DNA from 2 places in the Nocardioides aurantiacus genome. Region 2 is predicted to be linked to the other one. Evidence: predicted binding sites of a transcription regulator. Region 2 holds the regulator's gene; the other holds the start of a gene.
What was found. Region 2 encodes HrcA, which represses chaperone genes, less so after heat shock. Its sites were predicted from a motif close to TTGGCACTCGNNNNNNNCGAGTGCCAA; they were not measured.

Region 1 (7,037 bases), 640 kb from region 2:
GGCCAGGGTCGGGATGCCGATCGCGATCACCGACATCTGGGCCCGACGGGCGACGAGGTAGATCACCGGCATCAGCAGCACGAGGCCGATCTCGAAGAACATCGGCAGCCCGATCAGCGCACCGACGCCGGCCATCGCCCACGGCAGCGTCCGGGCCGAGGCCCGCGAGACGATCGTGTCGACGATCTGGTCCGCGCCGCCGGAGTCGGCCAGCAGCTTGGCGAACATCGCACCCAGGGCGATCAGCGCACCGACACCGGCGGCCGTGGTGCCGAAGCCGGTCGAGAAGCTGGTGATGACGTCGTTGATGTTCTGCCCGGCGACGATGCCGACGGTCAGCCCGCCGAGGATCAGCGCCAGGAACGGGTGGACCTTGGCCCACGTGATCAGCACGACGATGAGGGCGATCGCGGCCAGGGCCGCGACGACGAGCTGCAGGCCGGAGGCGACGGGCTCGGCCAGGGGCGCGGCGTCGGCGGCCGGGACGGACAGGAGTGGCAACGGGATCATCGGGTCCTGCTCTCGGTGGTGGTGTGCTGGTCGACGTACGCCTGGACGATCGCGTCGACGGACTGGTCGACGCTGATCACCTGGCCGGGCTCGTGCGGACCGAGCGGCTCGAGCGTGGCGAACTGGGAGTCCAGGAGCGAGGCCGGCATGAAGTGACCCGGCCGGCTGGCCTGGCGCCTCGCGATGACCTCACGGGTGCCCTCGAGGTGGACCAGCTCGGCCCGCGGCGCGTGGTGGCGGAGCTGGTCGCGGTAGGCCACCTTGAGCGCCGAGCAGCTCATCACGCCGCCCGAGGCGTCGTGGTCGGCCAGCCAGGCGCCCACCGCGTCGAGCCAGGGCCCGCGGTCGGTGTCGTCGAGCGCGTGGCCGGCGCTCATCTTGGCGATGTTGGCGTCGGGGTGGAAGTCGTCGGCGTCGGCGTACGGCACCCCGAGGCGCTGCGCGAGCGCGGCCCCGACGGTCGACTTGCCCGATCCGGAGACGCCCATGACGACGACGAGCGGAGCGCCGGGGGCGGCCGGCGACGGAGGTGCTGACATGCGTGGCTCCCGTGGTGCCGCCGTGGCGGCGTCTGTGATGGTCGCCACAGCATGCCGCCAAAGATCTGATCTTTGCAAGGGGTCGCGGAACATTGATCAGATCTTTCCTTCGCGGGCGGCGCCTGCCAGGATCGCGGCATGACCGTCCCCCGCGTGCACGGCGCGCTCCACGCCGAGCTGCTCGACGCCCTGGGCGAGCGCCTCGTCGCGGGCGGCCTCCCCGCGGGCACGGTGCTGACCCTGGAGGGCATCGCCCGCGAGCACGGCGTCTCCGTCCCCGTCGCCCGCGAGGCGGTGCGCGTCCTGGACTCGATGGGGATGCTCACCTCGCGCCGTCGGGTCGGCGTCACCGTGCAGCCGCGCGAGCGGTGGCACGTCTTCGACCCCCGGCTGATCCGCTGGCGCCTGGCCGGCGACGACCGGGCGGCTCAGCTGCTCTCCCTCGCCGAGCTGCGCCGCGGGTTCGAGCCGGTCGCCGCCTCCCTGGCCGCGACCCGGGCGACCCCCGAGCAGTGCGCCTCCCTGGCCGCGGCCGTCAGCGACATGGCCGTCCACGGCCGCGCCGGCGACCTGGAGTCCTACCTCGTCGCGGACGTCCGCTTCCACGCCACCCTGCTCGCCGCCAGCGGCAACGAGATGATCCGGGCGCTGGCCGACGTCGTCGCCGAGGTGCTCGCCGGACGCACCCACCACGACCTGATGCCCGCCCGGCCCAACCCCGCCGCCATCGCCCTCCACGACGCCGTCGCCCGGGCGGTCCGCGAGGGCGACGCCCCCGCCGCCGAGGCTGCCATGCGCGGCATCATCGACGAGGCCGCCGAGGCGTTGGGCGAGCAGGCGGGCGGGTAGGGGGCGGGTCCGGAGCGGGGCCGGCCCGGGCTCCGCGGTTTCCCGAGGTCGCTCGGGAGACCGTCACTGCGCCGGAGCGACGACCCCGGCCGAGCAGCCAGCTCTCCGGCCCACCACCCTCGCGGCGTACGACGGGCAGCCGGACGGGACACCCGGACATCTCGGGCCGCTCGACGGCCACTCCAGGCCACCACCCCCGCACGCACACCGGCCCGCCGCGCAGGAGCGCGACGGGCCGGCGGGTGGAGCTGGGTGGAGCTGGGTGGAGCGAGGGGCTCAGTGGCCGTGACCGTGGCCGTGGCCACCGGCGTCGGGCTCCTCCTCCTCGGGCTTGTCCACCACGAGGGTCTCGGTGGTGAGCAGCATGCCCGCGATGGAGGTGGCGTTGGTGAGCGCCGACTTGGTGACCTTGACCGGGTCGAGGACGCCCTGGGAGACCAGGTCGCCGTACTCGCCGGTCGCGGCGTTGTAGCCGTTGCCGACACCGAGCTCGCGGACCTTGGCGACCACGACGTAGCCCTGCTCGCCGCCGTTCTCGGCGATCCAGCGCAGCGGCTCGTCGACGGAGCGTCGGACGATGCGCACGCCGGTCGCCTCGTCGCCGGTCAGGCCGAGGTCGGTGAGCGCGGAGGCCGCGTGGACGAGGGCGGAGCCGCCACCGGCGACGATGCCCTCCTCGATCGCGGCGCGCGTCGCGGAGACGGCGTCCTCGATGCGGTGCTTCTTCTCCTTGAGCTCGACCTCGGTGGCCGCACCCACGCGGACGACGCACACGCCGCCGGCGAGCTTGGCGAGGCGCTCCTGGAGCTTCTCGCGGTCCCAGTCGGAGTCGGTGGCGTCGATCTCGGCCTTGATCTGGTTGACGCGGCCGTTGACCTCGTCGGCCTTGCCGCCGCCCTCGACGATCGTGGTGTTGTCCTTGGTGACCACGATGCGACGGGCGGTGCCGAGCACGTCGAGCCCGACCTGGTCGAGCTTGAGGCCGACCTCGGGGGCGACGACCTGGCCACCGGTGAGGGTGGCGATGTCCTGCATCATCGCCTTGCGGCGGTCACCGAAGGCGGGGGCCTTGACGGCGACGGCGTTGAAGGTGCCGCGGATCTTGTTCACGACCAGGGTCGAGAGGGCCTCGCCCTCGACGTCCTCGGAGAGGATGAACAGCGGCTTGCCGGCCTGGATGACCTTCTCCAGCAGGGGCAGCAGCTCGGAGATGGCCGAGATCTTCCCCTGGTGCAGCAGGATGTAGGGGTCGTCGAGGACGGCCTCCATCGACTCCTGGTCGGTGACGAAGTAGGGCGACAGGTAGCCCTTGTCGAACTGCATGCCCTCGGTGAACTCGAGGTCGGTGCCCATGGTGTTGGACTCCTCGACGGTGATGACACCGTCCTTGCCGACCTTGTCGAAGGCCTGCGCGAGCAGGTCGCCGATGTGGGCGTCACGGCTCGACACGGTGGCCACGGCCGCCATGTCGGAGCGGTCGTCGACGTCGCGGGCCGCGGCCGAGAGGGCGTCGCACATGGCGGCGGACGCGAGGTCCATGCCGCGCTTGAGCGCCAGCGGGTTGGCGCCGGCGGCAACGGCGCGGATGCCCTCGTGGACCATGGCCTGGGCCAGCACGGTGGCGGTGGTGGTGCCGTCACCGGCGACGTCGTTGGTCTTGGTGGCCACCTCCTTGGTCAGCTGGGCCCCGAGGTTCTCGAAGGGGTCGTCCAGCTCGATCTCACGCGCGACGGTCACGCCGTCGTTGGTGATCGTGGGGGCGCCCCACTTCTTGTCCAGGACGACGTAGCGGCCGCGCGGGCCCAGCGTCACCTTGACGGCGTTGGCGAGGGCGTCGACGCCCCGCTCGAGGGAGCGGCGGGCGTGCTCGTCGAACTCCAGGATCTTCGGCATCTCGGTGGATGCTCCTTCCGGTCGGGTCAGGAAAAGACGACAGTCCGGGCCGGGGTACGTCGGCGAGCGGGCTCGCGGACGACCGGGGCCCGGACTGGCGGTGGATCAGGGGTGGTGCGGGTGGATCAGGAGACGACGGCGAGGACGTCGCGCGCGGAGAGGATGAGGTACTCCTCGCCGGCGTACTTCACCTCGGTGCCGCCGTACTTGCTGTAGATGACCTTGTCGCCGACCTGCACGTCGAGCGGGACGCGGTTGCCGTTGTCGTCGACGCGGCCGGGACCGATGCTCAGGACCTCGCCCTCCTGGGGCTTCTCCTTGGCGGTGTCCGGGATGACCAGGCCGGACGCCGTGGTCTGCTCGGCCTCCAGGGCCTTGACGACGATCCGGTCCTCGAGGGGCTTGATGTTGACCGACACGTTGTCGACCTCCACTTTCCACGCAGTTGTCTGGGGTTGGCTTGCGAAGTTCGGCACTTGTGGCGGAGCACGCCGTCGCGGGGGTCGTACGCCGTACAAGCGCTGGCACACTCACGGGGAGAGTGCCAACGAAAAACTAGCACTCACATCCACCGAGTGCCAGAGCACCCCTCCCCCGCGTCGCCGTCCCCGGCCCGGACCGGTGCCCCAGCGGTGGTCCAGGATGGCCGGGTGGACCTCGACGCCTTCCGCTGGCTGCTCACCGACGACGGCCGGCGGCTGCTCGACCGGGCGACCGGTCTCGACCCGAGGTCGCTCTCGGACGCGGAGTCGCTGCGGCGTACGGCGGCCCCCGAGCACGTCGCCGCGGCGCTGACCCAGGTCGAGCTGCGGCGCCGCGCCGTGGCCAAGCTGGGCGAGGACGCCGCCCGGATGTACTTCACCCCCGACGGCCTCGAGCAGGCCACCCGCGCCCCGGTGGCCGCCCACCGCGCCGCCCGGCTGCGCGCCTCGGGGCTGCGGACCGTGGTCGACCTCGGCTGCGGCATCGGCGGCGACCTGGTCGCGCTGGCCCGGGCGGGGCTCACCGTCGCCGGCGTCGACCTCGACCCCGTGCGGGTCGAGGTCGCCCGCGCCAACCTCGCCGCGCTGGGGCTGGGCGGCGCGGTCGGCGTCGCCGACGCGACCGAGGTGGACACCACCGCCTTCGACGTGGCGTACGCCGACCCGGCCCGCCGCTCCGCCCGCGGCCGCGTCTTCGACGTCGACGGCTGGACACCGCCGTGGCCGTTCGTGCTCGACCTGCTGACCCGCGACGCCTGCGTCAAGCTCGCGCCCGGCCTCCCCCACGAGGTCGTGCCCGACGGCGTCGAGGCGGAGTGGGTCAGCGACCGCCGCGAGGTCAAGGAGGCGGTGCTGTGGTCGGGGCGGCTGGCCACCACCGCCCGGCGGGCGACCGTGATCGGCGACGGCGGCCTGGCCACGCTGACCGACGAGGACCTCCCGGCCGCGGGCTCGCTGCGCGAGGCGGACGGCCTGCCGGCGTACGTCCTGGAGCCGGACGGCGCGGTCATCCGCGCCGGCCTGGTGCAGGCGGTGGCGGCGCTGGCCGACGGGCACCTGCTGGACCCGCACATCGCCTACGTCGGCGCCCCGGCGTCGGTCGCGACGCCGTTCGCGCGCTGCTACCGCGTCGTCGAGGAGCTGCCCTACCGCGAGAAGCCGCTGCGGGCCGCGCTGCGCGAGCGGGGCGTGGGCCGGCTGACGATCAAGAAGCGCGGCGTCCAGGTGGTGCCCGAGGAGCTGCGCAGGCGGCTGGCGCTGCGCGGGACCGCCGAGGCGACCCTGGTGATGACCCGGGTCGCGGGCAAGGGCGTCGCGCTGCTGGTGGAGCCGCCGGCGTGAGCGAGTTCCCCCACGACCAGCACGCCCACCAGGACGGCGCCGCTCCCGCTCCCGCCGCCCCGACCAACCGCTGGCTGGCGCTGCTGGTGTGCTGCAGCGCGCTGTTCATGACGCTGCTCGACGTCTCCATCACCAACGTCGCGCTGCCCTCGATCAGCGACGCCACCGGAGCAGGTCCGGCCGAGCTGCAGTGGATCGTCAGCGGCTACACCCTCGCCTTCGGCCTCGTGCCGGTCCTGGCCGGGCGGCTCGGCGACGACCACGGCCGCAAGCTGATGTTCCAGGTCGGGGTGGTCGGGTTCGCGCTCACCAGCGCCGTCGCCGGGCTCGCCCCCACGCCCGAGCTGCTGATCGCCGCCCGGGTGCTGCAGGGCGTCGCGGGCGGCCTGATCAACCCGCAGGTCTCGGGCCTGATCCAGCAGATGTTCCGCGGCGAGGAGCGCGGCCGCGCGTTCGGGGCGCTGGGCACCACCGTCGGTCTCGGCGTCGCGCTGGGCCCGATGGTCGGCGGGCTGCTGATCGCGGTCGGCGGACCCGAGCTGGGCTGGCGGCTGGTGTTCTTCGTCAACGTGCCGATCGCCGTGGTGGTGCTCGTGCTGGCCCGGCGGCTGCTCCCCGAGACCCCGTCGACCGGACGCCACCGGCTCGACGTGGTCGGGTCGTTGCTGCTGGGCGCTGCCACCTTCTGCGTGCTGTTCACCGCCGTCGAGCTGGAGCGGGTCGGCCCGGTCGTGCTCGTGCTGCTCGCCCCCGCGGCGGCGCTGCTCCTCGGCTTCTACCGCCGCGAGCGGCGGCTCACCCGCGCCCGGCTCGACCCGCTGGTCGACCTGCGGCTGTTCCGGCAGCCGTCGTACACCTCCGGCGTGGTGCTGGCGCTGCTCTACTTCCCGGCGCAGGCGGGCATCCCGCTCGTGCTCACCCTCTACTTCCAGCGCGGCCTGGGCTACAGCGCGCTGCACACGGCGCTGGCGGTCACCGCGTTCGCCGTCGGCAGCGCGGTGGCCGCGCAGGCCGCCGGCCGCTTCGTCACCCGGGTCGGGCGCCCGCTCACCGTCGTGGGCACCGCGGTCTTCGGGGTCGGCGGCGTCTCGCTGGCGGTCGCGGCCCACCTCACCCCGCCCGGGGCCGCGGCGTACGCCCTGGCGGTGCCGCTGTTCCTGATGGGCGTCGGCAACGGCGCGGTGATCACGCCCAACCAGGCGCTCACCCTCGCCGAGGTCGACCCCGTCGTCGGCAGCACCGCCGGCGGCGTGCTGCAGACCGCGCAGCGGGTGGGCCTCGCCGTCGGCCAGGCGGTCATCGGCGCGGCGTTCTTCGCCGCGGTCGCGGGCCCCGGCCCCACGTCGTACGCCGCGGCGCTGGCCGTCGCGGTCGGGGTCTCGCTGTGCTTCGTGCTGGCGGCTACCTCGGTCGGCGTGCTCGA
Region 2 (7,037 bases):
GCTCCCGGCCGCCCGGAGCCCAGGCGCCGAGCCACGGGGCGTCGTCGAGGCCGGCGCCGGGTCCGCCGCCGAGGCCGGTGTCCCCGAAGCAGGTCCAGCCCTCGCCCTCGGTCGTCGCGTCCTCCCGCTGCGCCGCGTCGACCTGCTCGGCCGGCACCCGGAACAGGATCACGTGGTGGACGACGTCGGGGTTGCCCGGACGCACGTCGAAGCCGGTGATCACCTGGTCCGAGGCCAGCCGGGGGTCGAGCAGGAAGCAGCGGTAGTCGTCCGTGCCGCGGCCGTAGGGCGCCGAGGGCGTGTAGGCGGCCGGCATCCGCAGCCCGGCACGCCGCTCCCCCGCCCGCAGCGGGCGGGGTGGGGTGTCGTCAGCGGCGGCGGTGTGGCCGGAGTGGCCGGCCTCCGGCTCCCCGGTCGGCGACGGCGTGACCGCCGACCGCCCGGCTCGCGCCGGGGCGTCCGTCCCGCCGGACCCGGTGGAGCCGCAACCGCCGAGCAGCAGGGCGAGCACGGCCAGCGCGGCCACGACCGCGACGTGCGGGGCGGCAGGTCGGGTGGGACTCGGGAGAGGGTGGCGGGTGCCACGGTCTCCCGAGCCCAGGACCGGTCCGTCCTGGGCGCGGCCGCGGGAGACCGTCATCCGGGCGGCCAGCCCAGGTCGCGACCGCCGAGCAGGTGCAGATGGACGTGGAAGACGGTCTGGCCGGCCTGGGCGCCGGTGTTGAAGACCAGCCGGTAGCCGTCGTCGAGGCCCTCGGCCGCAGCGACCTCACGGGCCGCGTCGACGAGCCGGGCCAGGGTGGCGGGGTCGTCCTGGGCGAGCGCGGCCGCGTCGGCGTGGTGGGCCTGCGGCACGACGAGCACGTGGGTGGGCGCCTGCGGGTTGACGTCGCGGAAGGCCAGCGTCGTGTCGCCGCGGTGGACCACCTCGGCGGGCACCTCCCCGGCGACGATGCGGCAGAACAGGCAGTCCTCGACAGGGCTCGACGCGCTCATGGCCCCACTATGACCGACGCCCGCGGTGGCCACGACCCCTCGTGGGCCGTTCGCGGACAGCGGGAGCGTCGTACCGTGGCCGCAGGAGGTCCCATGCCCGCGCTCCCCCGGCTCGCGCGCCCTGAGCAGCAGCCCGACGAGCAGCGCCCCGCCTGGTGGGTGCCGCGCGTGCTGGCCGCCGCCACGGCGACGACCGTGGTCATCGGGGGCATCTCCTGGGCCGCGGACCGCGACCGGCCCGCGCCGCCCACCGACGGGGCCGTCGACGAGACGCGGTCCGTCGGTGCGACGGGCGGCCAGGAGGAGCCACGCGACCTCGCGGTGACGACGTACGCCGTGGCGCGCGGCGGCACCCTGCTCTTCGCCGACCGCCACCTCGTCGAGGACGCGACCGGCGACGACGTGCAGGTGGCGGTCCAGCAGCTGGTCAGCCGGCAGGTGGTCGACGACGACCTCGCCCCGGGGTGGCCCGAGGTGGAGGCGCGGGTGGCCACCCGCGTGGGCAGCGACCGCGTGACGGTGGACCTCGCCGGGCTCGACACCGACGCCGACGTCGGCCGGGCGCAGGCGGCCACCGCGCTGCAGGCCCTGGTGTGGACGGTCGACACCGCCACCCGTAGCCGGCTGCCCGTCGAGGTGCTGCTGGACGGCGCCCCGGCCGACGCGCTGTGGGGCGTCCCGCTCGGCGACCCCGTGGTGGCCGAGGACGGGGCGGTCTCCCGGGTGCTGGTCGACAGCCCCGCCGACGGTGCCGTGGTCAGCAGCGCGTTCACGGTGCGGGGGTGGGCGCGCTCCGAGGACGGCCGGCTGGCGTGGCGGCTGGTGGACGACGAGGAGGTGGTGGTGCGCGAGGGCACGGCGGAGGCGGAGCGGCCCGGCGAGGTCGCGGCCTACGACTTCGACGTCTCCTCCCCCGTCGGCGACTTCATCCTCGTGGTCTCGCTGGCCGGCGGGAGCCGCGAGACCAAGCGGCTGCAGGTCCGGTGAGCGGTCCCGACGCCGTGGCCGCACTGCTGGCCCGGGTGCCCGAGGGCTGGTCGCAGGCGTCGTACGACGGCCGTCGCTGGTCGGTCACCCGCACCACCCGTGCGGGCGGCCGCAGCGCCAGCGTGTACGCCGAGGCGCTGGACGGTTCGGCGGTGGTCAGCACCAACGCCTACGCCCTGGGCGAGGGGTGGGTGCTCAAGCCGTGCGAGATGCCGCTCGCGGTGGTGGTCGACTTCCTGGCGGGCGTCGAGACCCGACCGGACCCCGACCGGGCCCCGACCGGCCCCGACTAGGCCCCGACTAGGCCCAGCGGCCCGTCCGGGACAGCAGCGCTGCGACCGCGACGACGCCGGCCGTCGAGGTGCGGAGCACCGACCGGCCGACGGTGACGACGTGGGTGCCCGCGACCGCGGCGAACGCCGCGACCTCCTCGTCGGTCAGGCCGCCCTCGGGGCCCACGACCACGACGACCGACGCCACGTCGACGCCGTCGCTCGCCACCGGCAGCGCGGCGAACGCCGTGTCGGCCGCCTCGTGGAGCACCACCCCGAGGTCGGCCTCCTTGAGCAGGGCGACGACGTCGGCGGTGGTGGCGAGGCGGCGTACCTCCGGCAACCAGGCGCGGCGCGACTGCTTGCCCGCCTCGCGGGCGGTGGCGCGCCACTTGGCCAGCGACTTCTCGGCCCGCTCCCCGCGCCAGACCCCGACGCAGCGTGCGGCGGCCCAGGGGACCACGCGGTCGACCCCGACCTCGGTCAGGACCTCGACGGCCAGCTCGCCGCGGTCGCCCTTGGGGACGGCCTGGACGACGGTGACGTGGGGGGTGGCGCGGTCCTCGTGGCGGACCTCGGTCACCGCGACCACGAACGCGTTCTTCTGGGCCTCGACCACCTCACCGGTGGCCGCGGTGCCCTCGCCGTCGGTGAGGACCACCTGCTCGCCCGTGCGCGTGCGCCGCACCACGACGGCGTGACGGGCCTCGTCGCCCTCGACCCGGACCCGGTCACCGACGCGGGCGTCGGTGACCGGTCCGAGGAAGACGGGCAGGCTCACGCGGTCGGCCTAGCGGGGGTGGAAGGCGTCGCGCAGCCGGCCGAACATGCCCTTGTGGGGCTGCTGGATCCGGCCGTCGGGCGACTCCTCGTGACGCAGCCGGGCCAGCTCCTGGAGCAGCTCGGTCTGGCGGTCGTCGAGGCGCGCGGGGGTCTCGACGTCGATCGTGATCACGAGGTCGCCGCGCACCTGCGAGCGCAGGTGCGGGATGCCGCGGCCGCGCAGCACCTGCTCCTGGCCCGACTGGGTGCCGGGACGGACCTCGACGTCGACCCACAGGTCCATCTCGGAGTCGGCCTCGGCCACGTCGGCCTGGAGCAGCGGCATCTTGATCGTGGTGCCGAGCGCGGCGGCCGTCATCGGGACGGTGACGTGGCAGCGCAGGTCGGTGCCGTCACGGCTGAACACCTCGTGGGGCGCGACCTGGATCTCGACGTAGAGGTCGCCCGCGGGGCCGCCGCCGGGACCGGTCTCTCCCTCACCGGCGAGCTGCACGCGGGTGCCGGTGTCGACGCCCGGCGGGATCTTGACGGTGAGCGTGCGACGCGACCGGACCCGGCCGTCGCCGGAGCACTCGCGGCACGGCTCGGGGATGATCTCGCCGAAGCCGCGGCAGGCCGGGCAGGCCCGCAGCGTGCGGACCTCGCCCAGGAACGAGCGCTGCACCTGCTGCACCTCGCCACGGCCGTGGCAGGTCTCGCAGGTGACCGGGGTGGAGCCCTGGGCCGCGCCGCTGCCCTCGCAGACGGTGCAGAGCACGGCCGTGTCGACCTTGAGCTCGCGGGAGACGCCGAACGCCGCCTCGGCCAGGTCGACCTCGAGCCGCACCAGGGCGTCCTGGCCGCGCCGCGACCGCGGCCGGGGGCCGCGACCCTGCCCGGCGCCACCGGCCTGGCCGCCGAAGAAGGCGTCCATGATGTCGGTGAAGGAGAAGCCCGCGCCCTGGCCGGCCCCGGCACCGCCGCGACCGAAGGGGTCGCCGCCGAGGTCGTACATCCGGCGCTTCTCGGGGTCCGCGAGCACCTCGTAGGCCGCGGAGACCTCCTTGAACCGCTCCTGGGTCGCCGGGTCGGGGTTCACGTCGGGGTGCAGCTGACGGGCCAGACGGCGGTAGGCCTTCTTGATCTCGTCGGCCTCGGCGTCGCGGGAGACGCCGAGGATCTCGTAGGGGTCCTGGCTCAACGAAGTCTCTTTCGTGTCGGGGTGGGCGGCCGGTGGGCAGCAGTCGGTGGGCGGGAAGGAGGTCGGGCGGGCTCAGGCCTGGTCGAGGATCGTGGAGACGTAGCGCGCGACCGCGCGCACCGCCGCCATCGAGCCGGGGTAGTCCATGCGGGTCGGGCCGACCACGCCGAGCGAGCCGACGACCTCCTCGCCGGGGCCGTAGCCGGTGGCCACGACCGAGGTGGTGGCGAGCTCGCGGTAGGGCCCCTCGGCCCCGATCCGCACCGTCACCGAGCCGGCGGAGGTCGCCTCGCCCAACAGCTGCAGCAGCACGACGTGCTCCTCCAGCGCCTCGAGCATCGGCTTGATGGAGCGGTCGAAGCCGTCGCCGAAGCGGGCCAGGTTGGCGGTGCCGCCGACCACGACCCGCTCGTCGGTGCGCTCGTTGCTCATCGCCTCGACCAGCGCGGCGCCGATCACGGCGACCGGGGTGCGGTCGCCGGGCTCGACCTGCTCGGTGAGGCGGCCCAGCGCGGTGGCCGCCTCGGTGATGCGCTCCCCCACGGCCGCGCGCAGGATCTTGCCCCGCAGCTCGGCCAGGGCGGCGGCGTCCAGGCCCTCGGGCAGCTCGACCACGCGCTGCTCGACCCGACCGGTGGAGAGGATCAGCACCAGCAGCACGCGGGTCTCGGTCAGCGAGACCAGCTCGACGTGACGGACCGTGGAGCGGGCGAGCGTGGGGTACTGCACGATCGCGACCTGCTGGGTCAGCTGCGCCAGCAGCCGGACCGAGCGCGAGATCACGTCGTCGAGGTCGTGGGCACCCTCGAGGAAGCGTGCGATGGCGCGCTTCTCGGCCGCCGACATCGGCTTGACCTGGGTCAGCCGGTCGACGAAGAAGCGGTAGCCCTTGTCGGTGGGGATCCGGCCCGCGCTGGTGTGCGGCTGGGCGATCAGCCCCTCCTCCTCCAGCGCGGCCATGTCGTTGCGGACGGTGGCCGGGGAGACACCGAGCGCGTGCCGCTCGACCAGCGCCTTGCTGCCCACGGGCTCACGGGTGGCGACGTAGTCCTCGACGATGGCGCGCAGCACGGCGAGCCGACGGTCCTCCTGCACAGCTCCTCCGTCCACGTGTCCGGTCCACCCGTCGGGTGGCTCCGCGGCCAGGTTGGCACTCCGGGTTTCCGAGTGCCAAGTCTACGCGCCGCGTCATACGCTCGCGGGGTGTCCGACGCCACGCCACGCCCCCACGGCGAGCCCACCCTGACCGAGCTGGCCGACCGTGTCTGGGTGGTGCGCCACCCCTGGTGGGACGTCAACGTCACCGCCGTCGAGGGCCAGCGCGGCCTGCTGCTCGTCGACACCCACACCTCGGACGCCTCCTTCGCCGAGGTCCTCGAGGTCGTGCGCCGCGCCACGCGGGCGCCGCTCGTGGAGGTGGTCAACACGCACGCGCACCTCGACCACGTGCTCGGCAACGCCGCCGCCCGCGCCGCCGGCGAGGGTGTGGTGGTGACCGGCCACGAGGCGGGTGACTGGGAGGGGCACCTGCCGCGCTCGGTGGCGGCGTACGACGGGCCGCGGGCCGAGGAGGCCGCAGCCGCGGTCGTCTCGCCGCCCGACCGCACGTTCTCCTCGGTGACCGCGATCGACCTGGGCGACCGGGTCGTCGAGCTGGTCCACCCCGGCCGCGGCCACACCGACGGCGACCTCCTCGCCCGGGTCGAGGACGCCGACGTGCTGGTCGCCGGCGACCTGGTCGAGGAGTCGGGGACGCCGGTGTGGGGCGAGGACTCCTGGCCGATGGAGTGGCCACTGAGCCTCGACCTCGCGCTCGAGCTGGTCGGCCCGGCCACGGTGGTGGTGCCGGGGCACGGGTCGCCGGTGGACCGCGACTTCGTCTTCGAGCAGCGCTCGTCGATCGGCGTGGTGGCCGAGACGATCCGCGACCTCGCCTCGCGCGGCGTACCCGCGTCCGAGGCGCTCGCGGCGGGCCAGTGGCCCTACCCGGCCGAGGACCTGGCCCACGCGGTGCGCCGCGGCTACGAGCACCTGCCGCGCTCGCAGAAGCGGCTGCCGCTCATCTAGTCCGTCGACACCCCCGGCGGCCGCCCGTTGGGGAACACGTTGGCCTGGACCTCCACCGAGCGGTAGCGCGGGTCGCCGTCGCGGCCGTCGGTGCGCTCGGCCCAGGACGACATCAGTGCGACCACCTCGGCCATCAGCTCGGCGGTCTCCTCGACGTCGAGGCGGAGGTGGCTGGTCGACTCGCCAGCCGCTTCGCGCCACGGCATCGGCCACTCCCGTCGGGAGGCCCGCCACGACTCGTGGCGGCCCCGACGCGAGCGGGCCCACTCGGTGTCGAGGATGCGGTAGGCCTCGGCGGCGGAGGGGTCGTCCTCGAAGTCGGCACCGCGGGTGCGGAGGTCCTCCTCGGTGGCCCGCCACCAGCGCTCGCGGCCGGTGCCGCGGGCGGGGTCGGTCTCCACGAACCCGTGCCGCTCCAGCTGGCGCAGGTGGTAGCTCGTCGACCCGCTCGACTCCCCCAGCCGACGGCCGAGCTCGGAGGCCGTGGCCGCGCCCTCGGAGACCAGCGCGTCGTACAGCTGGACGCGGAGCGGGTGGGCGAGTCCCTGGAGGGCCTGCCGGTCGACGCGGCGTACGGGCCGGGACGCGCTCACAGCTCGTCGGCCCGCGGCGTGCGCTGCGGACGGGCCGCGCGGGTGCGGCGGAGGGTGGCCACCGGGCTGCGCACGGGTCGGGTGGCGGCGGCCACGAGGTCGTCGCGGCGGGTGCGGGCGAGGGCTTCGTCGAGCTGGTCCATGCCGCGACCGTACGTG

Region 1: the regulator HrcA is predicted to act here: its motif matches at 4,347-4,373, upstream of groES (co-chaperone GroES).

Annotation. Positions count from the first base shown of each region.
Region 1 is NZ_RKHO01000001.1:541,712-548,748, reverse strand. Features, by position in the region: gene EDD33_RS02715 (GntP family permease) at 1-510, opposite strand, end outside; gene EDD33_RS02710 (gluconokinase) at 507-1,049, opposite strand; gene EDD33_RS02705 (FadR/GntR family transcriptional regulator) at 1,188-1,898, shown strand; gene groL (chaperonin GroEL) at 2,175-3,791, opposite strand; gene groES (co-chaperone GroES) at 3,917-4,210, opposite strand; gene EDD33_RS02690 (class I SAM-dependent methyltransferase) at 4,442-5,614, shown strand; gene EDD33_RS02685 (MFS transporter) at 5,611-7,037, shown strand, end outside; gene EDD33_RS02680 (VanZ family protein) at 7,016-7,037, opposite strand, start outside.
Region 2 is NZ_RKHO01000001.1:1,181,868-1,188,904, reverse strand. Features, by position in the region: gene EDD33_RS05690 (hypothetical protein) at 1-526, opposite strand, end outside; gene EDD33_RS05685 (histidine triad nucleotide-binding protein) at 637-996, opposite strand; gene EDD33_RS05680 (Gmad2 immunoglobulin-like domain-containing protein) at 1,090-1,983, shown strand; gene EDD33_RS05675 (peptide methionine sulfoxide reductase) at 1,980-2,276, shown strand; gene EDD33_RS05670 (16S rRNA (uracil(1498)-N(3))-methyltransferase) at 2,284-3,036, opposite strand; gene dnaJ (molecular chaperone DnaJ) at 3,046-4,218, opposite strand; gene hrcA (heat-inducible transcriptional repressor HrcA) at 4,291-5,313, opposite strand; gene EDD33_RS05655 (MBL fold metallo-hydrolase) at 5,422-6,285, shown strand; gene EDD33_RS20260 (ArsR/SmtB family transcription factor) at 6,282-6,878, opposite strand; gene EDD33_RS19895 (hypothetical protein) at 6,875-7,021, opposite strand.